DNA from 3 places in the Frigoribacterium sp. CFBP 8759 genome. Region 2 is predicted to be linked to each of the others. Evidence: predicted binding sites of a transcription regulator. Region 2 holds the regulator's gene; each other region holds the start of a gene.
The links. Region 2 encodes HrcA, which represses chaperone genes, less so after heat shock. Its sites were predicted from a motif close to TTNGCACTCGNNNNNNNCGAGTGCNAA; they were not measured.
Positions count from the first base shown of each region.

Region 1: groES (co-chaperone GroES) is a predicted target of HrcA. The motif match lies at 1,731-1,757, and genes of this name have one in related genera.
Region 3: groL (chaperonin GroEL) is a predicted target of HrcA. The motif match lies at 2,024-2,050, and genes of this name have one in related genera.

Region 1 is NZ_JACYUH010000001.1:838,910-842,184, reverse strand. Features, by position in the region: gene IFT79_RS16165 (DUF4190 domain-containing protein) at 1-354, shown strand, start outside; gene IFT79_RS03900 (class I SAM-dependent methyltransferase) at 505-1,698, opposite strand; gene groES (co-chaperone GroES) at 1,843-2,139, shown strand; gene rarD (EamA family transporter RarD) at 2,336-3,275, shown strand, end outside.
Region 2 is NZ_JACYUH010000002.1:446,933-450,207, forward strand. Features, by position in the region: gene hemW (radical SAM family heme chaperone HemW) at 1-281, shown strand, start outside; gene IFT79_RS16305 (DUF4870 domain-containing protein) at 411-914, opposite strand; gene hrcA (heat-inducible transcriptional repressor HrcA) at 1,095-2,117, shown strand; gene dnaJ (molecular chaperone DnaJ) at 2,227-3,275, shown strand, end outside.
Region 3 is NZ_JACYUH010000001.1:657,677-660,951, forward strand. Features, by position in the region: gene IFT79_RS03055 (sensor histidine kinase) at 1-132, shown strand, start outside; gene groL (chaperonin GroEL) at 363-1,982, opposite strand; gene IFT79_RS03065 (cold-shock protein) at 2,182-2,385, opposite strand; gene IFT79_RS03070 (LytR C-terminal domain-containing protein) at 2,694-3,266, opposite strand.

The DNA of each region.
Region 1 (3,275 bases), on a different contig from region 2:
CAGGGCCAGCCCGGCGGAGCGTACGGCCAGCAGGCCTACGGCTCGCCCTACCCGCCGTACGCCTCGGCCGGCGCCGCACAGCCCCCGCGCCTCCTCAGCCTCCTGGCGATGATCGGCTCCATCGCCGGTCTCGTGCTCGCGCCCTTCACCTTCGGGCTCTCGATCGTGGCGTCCATCGCGGGCATCGTGCTCGGGCACCTGGGCATGTCGCGTGAGCGTCACGCGAGGGGGTTCTGGCTCACCGGGCTCATCGTCGGCTACGCCGGCGTCGTGCTCATCGTGATCGGCTGGATCGCCTTCGGCCTCTTCATCGCCGACTTCTCGTCGGGTTCCGACTACTACGGCGGGTACTGAGCCCGGCCCCACCCCGGTGGGGCACGAGTGGGCAGGAGGCGTCGCCGCAGGGGCGAGAAGCGTCTTCTGCCCACTCGTGCGTCACCACGAAGGCGCGACGGCGGGGGTCGGGCAGCAGCGAGACCCGCCGCTCTCGCGTCCCGCCCGGCGTCAGACCAGGCGCTCGCAGAGCAGGGCGGTGTGCCGCCCCGCGACCCGGGTGAGGACGAGGGTCGCCGACCCGGTCCCCTGCAACGAGAGTCGCTTGCGGAACGTCGCGGGGTCGACGTCGACTCCGCGCTTCTTGATCTCGAGTCGCCCGATGCCCCGGGCCCGCAGCTCGCGCTTCAGCGTCCGCTCGTCGAGCGGGAACGTCTCGAGCACGCGGAATCCCTGTGCGAAGGGGGTCTCGACCCGCGCCTCCGTCGTCAACCAGGCGATGTCGCGACTGATCATCCGGGCGTCGATCGAGCGGGCCAGGTCGCCGATGAGGCGTGCCCGGATCACGGCGCCGTCGGGTTCGTAGAGGTACTCGCCGAGGTCGCCCGGGTCGACGTCGTCCGAGTCGGCGGCGGCCGTCAGCTCCGACGCCCCGGAGGCGCTGATCACCAGGGCGGACCGGCCCACTCCCGGCCGCGCGAGCGGCCCGAACCACACGCCCACCTCGACCACGTCGCGGTCCACCGAGATCCACTGGCACTCGGCGTCCGTCGGCAGCAGCTCGCGGTCGACGCCCGGACCGAGCTTGACCCCGGTGGGCAGGCGGTCGGCGAAGCCGAAGGCGACGTCGAGGCCGGGGGACCAGTCGGCCGGATCGGCGAGGCGCTTGGTGGCGGTGTGGCCGGACGTCCGTCGCGCCGGGTCGAGGAAGACCCCCTCGACGCCTGCGAGGTCGGTCGTGGCGGCGTCCCCCTGCTCGACCCGTGACGACGGCCACGGCGCGAGGTTGTACGAGGCGACGGCCGCGGTCACCTCGTCGCGGTCGACGGCGAGCACGTCGAGGTCGAGTGCGGCGAAGGCCAGGGCGTCGCCCCCGATGCCGCAGCCCAGGTCGGCGACGCTGCCGATCCCCGCCGCGGCGTAGCGTCCGGCGTGGCGGGCGGCGACCGGGAGGCGCGTGGCCTGTTCGAGGCCCGCGTCGGTGAACAGCATGCGGCTCGCGAACTCGCCGAACTTGGCCACGGCCCGGCCGCGGAGCCGGGCCTGTGTGAGCACCGCCGACACGAGGGCGGGGGAATGGCCCTGCTTGCGCAACGCGGCCACCGTGCCGACGACGTCGTCACCGGAGGTGCCGCCCGCCGGCAGCGAGTCGAGCAGCCGCAGCCCCTCGGGCGAGAGGACTTCGAGCAGCTCGGAGGAATCCATGTCGTCCAGTGTGACGCACGCGGGCAGACGCGTTGGCACTCGGATTGACCGAGTGCCAGTCTCGTCCTACAGTTGTTCTGGCACTCGCCCCCGGCAAGTGCCAGCCCCCATGTTTTCGTAGCACCGAGAAAGAAGAGGTCACCCGTGTCGGTCAGCATCAAGCCGCTCGAAGATCGCATCGTCATTCGTCAGGTCGAAGCCGAGCAGACCACTGCTTCGGGTCTCGTGATCCCCGACACCGCCAAGGAGAAGCCCCAAGAGGGTGAAGTGGTGGCGGTCGGCCCGGGCCGCATCGACGACAACGGCAACCGCGTGCCGCTCGACGTCGCCACCGGCGACAAGGTCATCTACAGCAAGTACGGCGGAACCGAGGTGAAGTACGGCGGAGAAGACCTCCTCGTGCTCTCGGCCCGCGACGTCCTGGCGGTCATCGTCCGCTAGCACCCCGGCACGGCTCCGGCCGTGCTCCGCGACCCCGGTCGCCATCCCGAAGGCCCCTGCTCCGGCAGGGGCCTTCTCCGTGTCGGCACCGTGCCGGCCGACGAGGGCCCGTCCCCAGGCGTCGTCGTCCGTCGATCGATCCACGGTGGCAGGAGTGGCCGTTCCGGCGGCGGGCGCAGCCACCTAGAGTCGCCTGGTGACCTCGACCCGCGCCTCCTCGTCCCCCTCCGCCCCGACCTCGGGGCTCGGCGTCGACGGGGCCGGCGGGGCGGGCCTCGCCTACGCCCTGGGGGCCTACGGGCTCTGGGGCGTCCTGCCGGTGTACTTCCTGCTGCTGGCCCCGGCCGGCCCGTTCGAGATCGTCGCCTGGCGGGTGCTCTTCTCGCTCGTCTTCTGCGCGGTGCTGCTCGTCGTGACGGGGGCGCTGCGCTCGTTCCTGGCCCTGCTGCGACAGCCGCGCCTGGTGGCCACCATGGGGGTGGCCGGCGCGTTCATCGTCGTGAACTGGACGGTCTTCATCTCGGCGACGCTCAGCGGGCACGTGGTCGAGGCGGCGCTCGGGTACTTCATCAACCCGATCGTCACCGTCCTGCTCGGCGTGGTCGTGCTGCGCGAGCGTCTCCGCACGACCCAGTGGGTGGCCGTCGGGCTGAGCGCCGTCGCCGTCCTCGTGATCGCCGTCGGGGCGGGCCGGCCGCCGTTCATCTCGCTCGTCCTCGCGTTCTCGTTCGGGCTCTACGGCCTGGTCAAGAAGCAGGTCGGCGGTCGGGTCGACGCGGTCGGCGGGCTCACGCTCGAGACGCTCTGGATCGCACCCTTCGCGGCCGTCACCCTGATCGTGCTGCACGTGACGGGCCTCGGCGGCGGCGTCGTGCTCGGCACCGTGAGCGTCGGGCACACCCTCGCCACGATCGGCACGGGCGTGATCACGGCCGTGCCCCTGTTGCTCTTCGCCTCGGCGACGCGTCGGTTGCCCCTGACGACCGTGGGGTTGACCCAGTACGTCGCCCCCGTGCTGCAGTTCGTCGTGGGGGTCGTCGTGCTCGGCGAGCACATGTCGACCGCGCGGTGGGTCGGCTTCGCCATCGTCTGGGTCGCGTCGATCGTGCTGACCGTCGACATGGTCCGTGCAGGGC
Region 2 (3,275 bases):
CCGCCGCCTACCAGCAGCGCATGGCCGCGGGCGAGTCGCCGGCCGCCGGGCGCGAGACCCTCGACGACGAGACCCGTCGGGTCGAGCGCGTCCTGCTCGGGGTGCGCATCCGAGAAGGGCTGCCCATCTCCGAGCTCGACGACGACGGACGCCGGGCCGTCGGTGGCCTCATCGCCGACGGCTGGGTCGAGGGGCGCCCGGCCCTGCGGGGTCGCGTCGTGCTCACGCGCGAGGGGCGGCTCATGGCCGACGCCGTCGTGCGGCGTCTGCTGCCCGACTGAGCGTCCCGATCGTCCTGATCGCCGCGGCGCCCCGCGGTGGCGACCAGGAGGCGCGGGCCCGGAACGCAGGAGGCGCGGCTCCCGGGGGAGTCGCGCCTCGCGTGGTGCCCGTCCGGGCCGGTCGACCGTCTACTTGACGAACTCGATGGTCAGCGGGTACTTGTACCACTCGCCCTTGTTGGCCGCGACGGCGGCGATGATCGAGAAGATGATCACGAGGATGCCGGCGACGAGGGCGAGCACCCCTCCGATGACGATGATCGACAGGATCGCCGAGATCACGTAGACGATGGCCACCGTGATCTGGAAGTTCAGCGCGGTCCTGGTGTGCTCCCGGATGAACGGGCCGCGGTCCTTCAACACGAGGTAACCGACGAGGGCGGGGACGAACGCGAAGAGGATCCCGCCGAGGTGGATGAGCGTCGACCAGAGCTTCTCGTCCTCGGGGCGCATCGGCTGGACGGGCTGCGGCTGGTAGCCGGGCTGCTGGCCGAAGCCGGGGCCGGACTGCTGGCCCTGGCCGGGCTGACCCTGGCCGGGCAGACCCTGCCCGTACGGCTGGCCGGGCTGACCGTTCTGGCCGGGCTGGCCGTTCTGCGGGCCGTTCGGCTGGGCGGGAGGGTTCTCGGTCATGGCTGCACCTGTTCGTGAGTGTCCTGCGGATGTCCCCGCCACCCTAGGGCAGCCGGGTGCGGCCCGAGTAGGCCTCGCGACGGAGGTGTCGTACGATTGGCAGTCCGGCACGTCGAGTGCCAGGCCCGGTCGCCCGGCGTGCGGACGACCCGGGGGACGTCGAGCGAAGAGAGGTGCGTCATGGTCTCCGAACGCGGTCTCGAAGTGCTTCGCGTCATCGTGCACGACTACGTCGCGTCCCGCGAGCCGGTCGGGTCGAAGTCCATCGTCGAGCGACACCAGTTCGGCGTCTCGGCGGCGACCATCCGCAACGACATGGCGCTGCTCGAAGAAGAAGAGCTCATCGCGGCACCGCACACCTCGTCGGGACGCGTGCCGACCGACAAGGGCTACCGGCTCTTCGTCAACCAGCTCGCCGACCTGCGCCCGCTCAGCGCGGCCCAGCGGCAGGCCATCGAGACGTTCCTGGGCGACTCCACCGACCTCGACGAGGTGCTCGGTCGGACGGTCCGGCTCCTGTCGCAACTCACCAACCAGGTGGCCCTGGTGCAGTACCCCACCTTCTCCCGGGCCCGCGTGCGTCACGTCGAGCTGGTCAGCCTGGGCGACGGTCGCGTCATGACGGTGCTGATCACCGACAGCGGCCAGGTCGAGCAGCGGGTCGTCGACATCCGCACCGCCGTCGACGAGTCCTTCCTGTCCGAGTTGCGGGCCGCCATCAACGCCGCGGTCGGCGGTCGGCCCCTGGGTGAGGCCTCCACCGCCCTCACCGACCTGCCGGCGCGGTTCCGTCCCGACCTCGCGGCGGTCGTCGGCGTGGTCGTCGCGAGTCTCACCGAGCAGATCGCCGCCGGACGTCAGGACCGCCTCGTCATGGCCGGTGCGGCGAACCTGGTGCGCACGGGCGACGACTTCAGCGGCGACCTCTTCCCCGTGCTCGAGGCGATCGAAGAGCAGGTGGCCCTCTTGCGGCTCTTCGGCGAGATGCAACTCGACGCCGTCGACGTGGCCGCGAGCATCGGCCGCGAGAACGCGTCGTTCGGGTTGTCCCAGGCGTCCGTGCTGGCCAGCGGGTACTCCACGCAGGGCAGCGAGATCGCGAGGCTCGGCGTGCTCGGGCCCATGCGCATGGACTACTCGACCAACATGGCGGCGGTCCGTGCCGTCGCGCGGTACCTGTCGTCGCTGCTCACCGAGCGGTAGCCGACCACCACGGCCCCGGCCGTCCCACGACCCCCATCCCCGTCCCGGTCCGCCGGGCCCGGCCCCGCCGGGAAGACCACCACACCACACCAGAGGCAGACGAGAACCAGTGGCAGATCATTACGACGTCCTCGGAGTCGACCGTCAGGCGACCCCGGAAGAGATCAAGAAGGCGTACCGCAAGCTCGCCCGCGAGCTTCACCCCGACGTCAATCCCAGCCCCGACGCGTCCGAACGGTTCAAGGACGTCACGCACGCCTACGACGTGCTCAGCGACCCGCAGCAGCGCGAACGCTACGACCTCGGCCCCCAGCCCGGCTTCGGTGGCGGCGGCGGAGGCGGGGCCGCCGGCTTCGGCGACATCTTCGACGCGTTCTTCGGCGGCGGTGGCCAGGGCCAGCGTCAGGGTCCGCGGTCCCGGCGGGAACGCGGGCAGGACGCGCTCCTGCGCCTCGAGGTCGACCTCGAGGACATCGTCTTCGGCACGCAGCGCGACATCGAGGTCGACACGGCCGTCCTCTGCGACACGTGCAGCGGCTCGTGCTGCGCACCCGGCACCTCGCCCCAGACCTGCGACATCTGCGGGGGCTCCGGTCAGATCCAGCGCACCGTGCGCTCGCTGCTCGGCAACGTCATGACGTCGAGCCCGTGCGGGACCTGCCGTGGCTACGGCACCGTCATCCCCAACCCCTGCCCGACGTGCCAGGGCCAGGGGCGCGTCCGGGCCCGACGTTCGATCCCCATCGACATCCCCGCGGGCGTCGACACCGGACTCCGGCTCCAGCTGCCCGGTCAGGGCGAGGTCGGCCAGGCCGGTGGCCCGAACGGCGACCTGTACCTCGAGGTCAAGGTGCGACACCACGACACCTACAGCCGCAACGGCGACGACCTGCTGGCCACGCTCGAGGTGCAGATGGCCGACGCCATCCTCGGCACGTCGACGACGCTCACCGGGCTCGACGGCGAGATCGAGGTCGAGATCAAGCCCGGCACCCAGAGTGCCGACATCCTCACCGTGAAGGACCGCGGCATCACCAGACTGCGCGGGACGGGTCGCGGCGACCTCAAGATCGGCGTCCAGGTGGTCACCCCGACCAAGCTCAGCCACAAGGAGCGCGAGCTGATCGAGAAGTTCGCCTCGGGTCGCCGCTCCCCGGC
Region 3 (3,275 bases), on a different contig from region 2:
ATCGTCGCGGCCCACGGCGGCTCGGTGGACGTCGACGACACCCCCGGCGGTGGAGCCACCTTCCGTGTCGCCCTGCCGCTGATGCCCGCCGACGCCGTCATCGCGGCCGAGCCCGCCGGCGTGACCGCCTAGCCCGACCGGCACGGCCGGCACCCCGTGCCCTGGACACGACGCCACGACGTGGGCACTGCACCACGTTTTCTCGTGGCGTCGTGACCACGTCCTGGCGTGTTCCCCGGAAGCGGAAGCGGCCGAACCACCGAGCACGAGGCGCGCCCCTCCCCCGGCGACGCCGAAGGGCGGCTCCCCCGGAGGGGAACCGCCCTTGAGCGTGTGCGCGGCGTGAGCCGCGCGGCTGCGGACTAGAAGTCCATGCCACCCGAGGGGTCGCCGGCCGGGGCCGGGTTCTTCTCGGGCTTGTCGGCGACGACGGCCTCGGTCGTGAGGAACAGACCGGCGATCGACGCGGCGTTCTGCAGAGCCGAGCGCGTGACCTTGGCGGGGTCGATGATGCCGGCGGCCAGCATGTCGACGTACTCGCCGGTCGCGGCGTTGAGGCCCCAACCGATGTCGAGCCCGCGGACCTTGTCGGCCACGACGCCGGGCTCCATGCCGGCGTTGAAGGCGATCTGCTTCAGGGGAGCGTCGATCGCGACGCGGACGATGTTCGCACCCGTCGCCTCGTCGCCCTCGAGCTGCAGGTTGGCCAGAGCGGTCTTGCCGGCCTGGATGAGGGCGACGCCACCACCGGCGACGATGCCCTCTTCGACGGCGGCCTTCGCGTTGCGCACGGCGTCCTCGATGCGGTGCTTGCGCTCTTTCAGCTCGACCTCGGTCGCGGCACCCGCCTTGATGACGGCGACGCCGCCGGCGAGCTTCGCGAGGCGCTCCTGGAGCTTCTCACGGTCGTAGTCGCTGTCGGTCGCCTCGATCTCGCTGCGGATCTGACGGACGCGGCCGGCGATCTGCTCGTCGTCGCCGGCACCCTCGACGATGGTCGTCTCGTCCTTGGTGATGATGACCTTGCGGGCACGGCCGAGCAGGTCGAGCGTCGCGTTCTCGAGCTTGAGACCGACCTCTTCGGCGATGACCTGACCACCGGTGAGGATGGCGATGTCCTGGAGCTGAGCCTTGCGACGGTCACCGAAGCCGGGGGCCTTGACGGCGACCGACTTGAAGATGCCACGGATCTTGTTCACGACGAGCGTGGCCAGGGCCTCACCGTCGACGTCCTCGGCGATGATCAGCAGCTGCTTGCCCGACTGGATCACCTTGTCGACGATCGGCAGCAGGTCCTTGATGTTCGAGATCTTCGAGTTGACGATGAGCACGTAGGCGTCTTCGAAGACGGCCTCCTGACGCTCGGGGTCGGTGACGAAGTACTGCGACAGGTAGCCCTTGTCAAAGCGCATGCCCTCGGTGAGCTCGAGCTCGGTGCCGAAGGTGTTGCTCTCCTCGACGGTGACGACGCCCTCTTTGCCGACCTTGTCGATCGCCTCGGCGATGAGCGCACCGATGGTGGGGTCGGCGGCCGAGATCGAGGCCGTGGCAGCGATCTGCTCTTTGGTCTCGATGTCCTTCGCGTCGGCGAGCAGCTGGTCGGAGACGGCCTGGGCGGCCTTCTCGATGCCGCGCTTCAGCGAGATGGGGTCGGCACCGGCCGCGACGTTGCGCAGACCTTCGCGGACGAGGGCCTGGGCCAGTACCGTCGCGGTGGTCGTGCCGTCACCGGCGACGTCGTCGGTCTTCTTCGCGACCTCTTTGACGAGCTCGGCACCGATCTTCTCGAAGGGGTCATCGAGCTCGATCTCCTTGGCGATGGAGACGCCGTCGTTCGTGATGGTGGGGGCGCCCCACTTCTTCTCGAGCACGACGTTGCGACCACGCGGGCCGAGCGTGACCTTCACCGCGTCGGCCAGGATGTTCAGGCCACGCTCGAGGCCACGACGGGCCTCTTCGTCAAAAGCAATGATCTTAGCCATGTGTGTTTTTCGTCCCTCCCGGACGTCATGAAGCAGAAGCATTGGCACTCACGTGTCGCGAGTGCCAGCAACGATTCTGGCACTCGCCCGATGAGAGTGCAAGTGACGTGACGGGGCCCGGACGCACGAGCACGCCGCCACGGTGGACCGTGACGGCGTGCGGCGTGGGAGTGGGCGCGGCGAGGCGCTCCGGCGGGCCTCAGGCGAGCCGGACGGACTCCGCCTGCGGCCCCTTGTCGCCCGCGCCGACCTCGAACACGACGGCCTGGCCCTCTTCGAGCACCTTGTACCCGCTCATGTCGATGGCCGAGTAGTGCACGAAGACGTCCTGGCCATCACCCTCGACGGTGATGAAGCCGTAGCCCTTCTCCGCGTTGAACCATTTCACGGTCCCGTTTGCCATGGTGTCGCTCCCCTTTTGCTGTGGTGGTACGGCGCGTGCGGTGCTGCAGGGCCGGGTCGTCGACGCAGCGACCTGCGAACCCGGACGGGACAGCGTCACTCGTGCAGAACACCAGGTCGGCGAGCCGTGAGGGGCGACCAATTCCAGATGGTAACCACGGGAAAAGCGGAAAAGCGCGCCCCGACCGAGAAACACCCGCAGAAAACGAGGATTTCACCGGTTATTAAACGTGGGCGTAACACGGGAGGTGCGGTGAGGGCCCGACGGGACCCGCGCCTCCTCGGATCGATGCCGCGGGAGCGGCGTCCTCAGGCGCTGTAGTCGGCCCCGAGGACGATGGTGACGGCGGCACCCGGGAAGGCGTCGCTCGCCTCGACGTCGGTGATGCCGAGCTGCTGGGCGAGCCCGAGCGCCGCGGCCTCGTCGTCGGTCGCCGAGTAGTAGACGGTCGACGTCGCGACGCGCTCGCTGGCGTTGCCCTGGGTGCCGACGACCCACCCGGCGGTCTCGAGCCGCTCGGAGGCCGAACCGGCGAGCCCGGCGGTGGCCGTGCCGTTCAGGACGGTGATGGTGGTGACCGAGGGGTCGACCTGCGAGGGGTCCGTCAGCGGGGCCACCGTCGGCGAGGCCGTCGGGGTCACCGTCTCCGTCTCGGGCGCCTGGGCCTCGGCGGTGCTCGACGACGAGGGGTTGACGAACTGGAAGCTGTTGTTCGCGACCCCGAGGTAGACCACGCCGGCACCGACCAGCACGCCGACGGCCAACGCGGCCCAGGCGAAGGCGATCCAGCCGCTGCCGGGGCGCTTCTCGGCCCGGTGGGCTCCGACGCGGTCGAGGTCGGCGGGGACGTCGTCGAACCGGTCTCGGTCGAATTTCGGCATGCGTGGTCT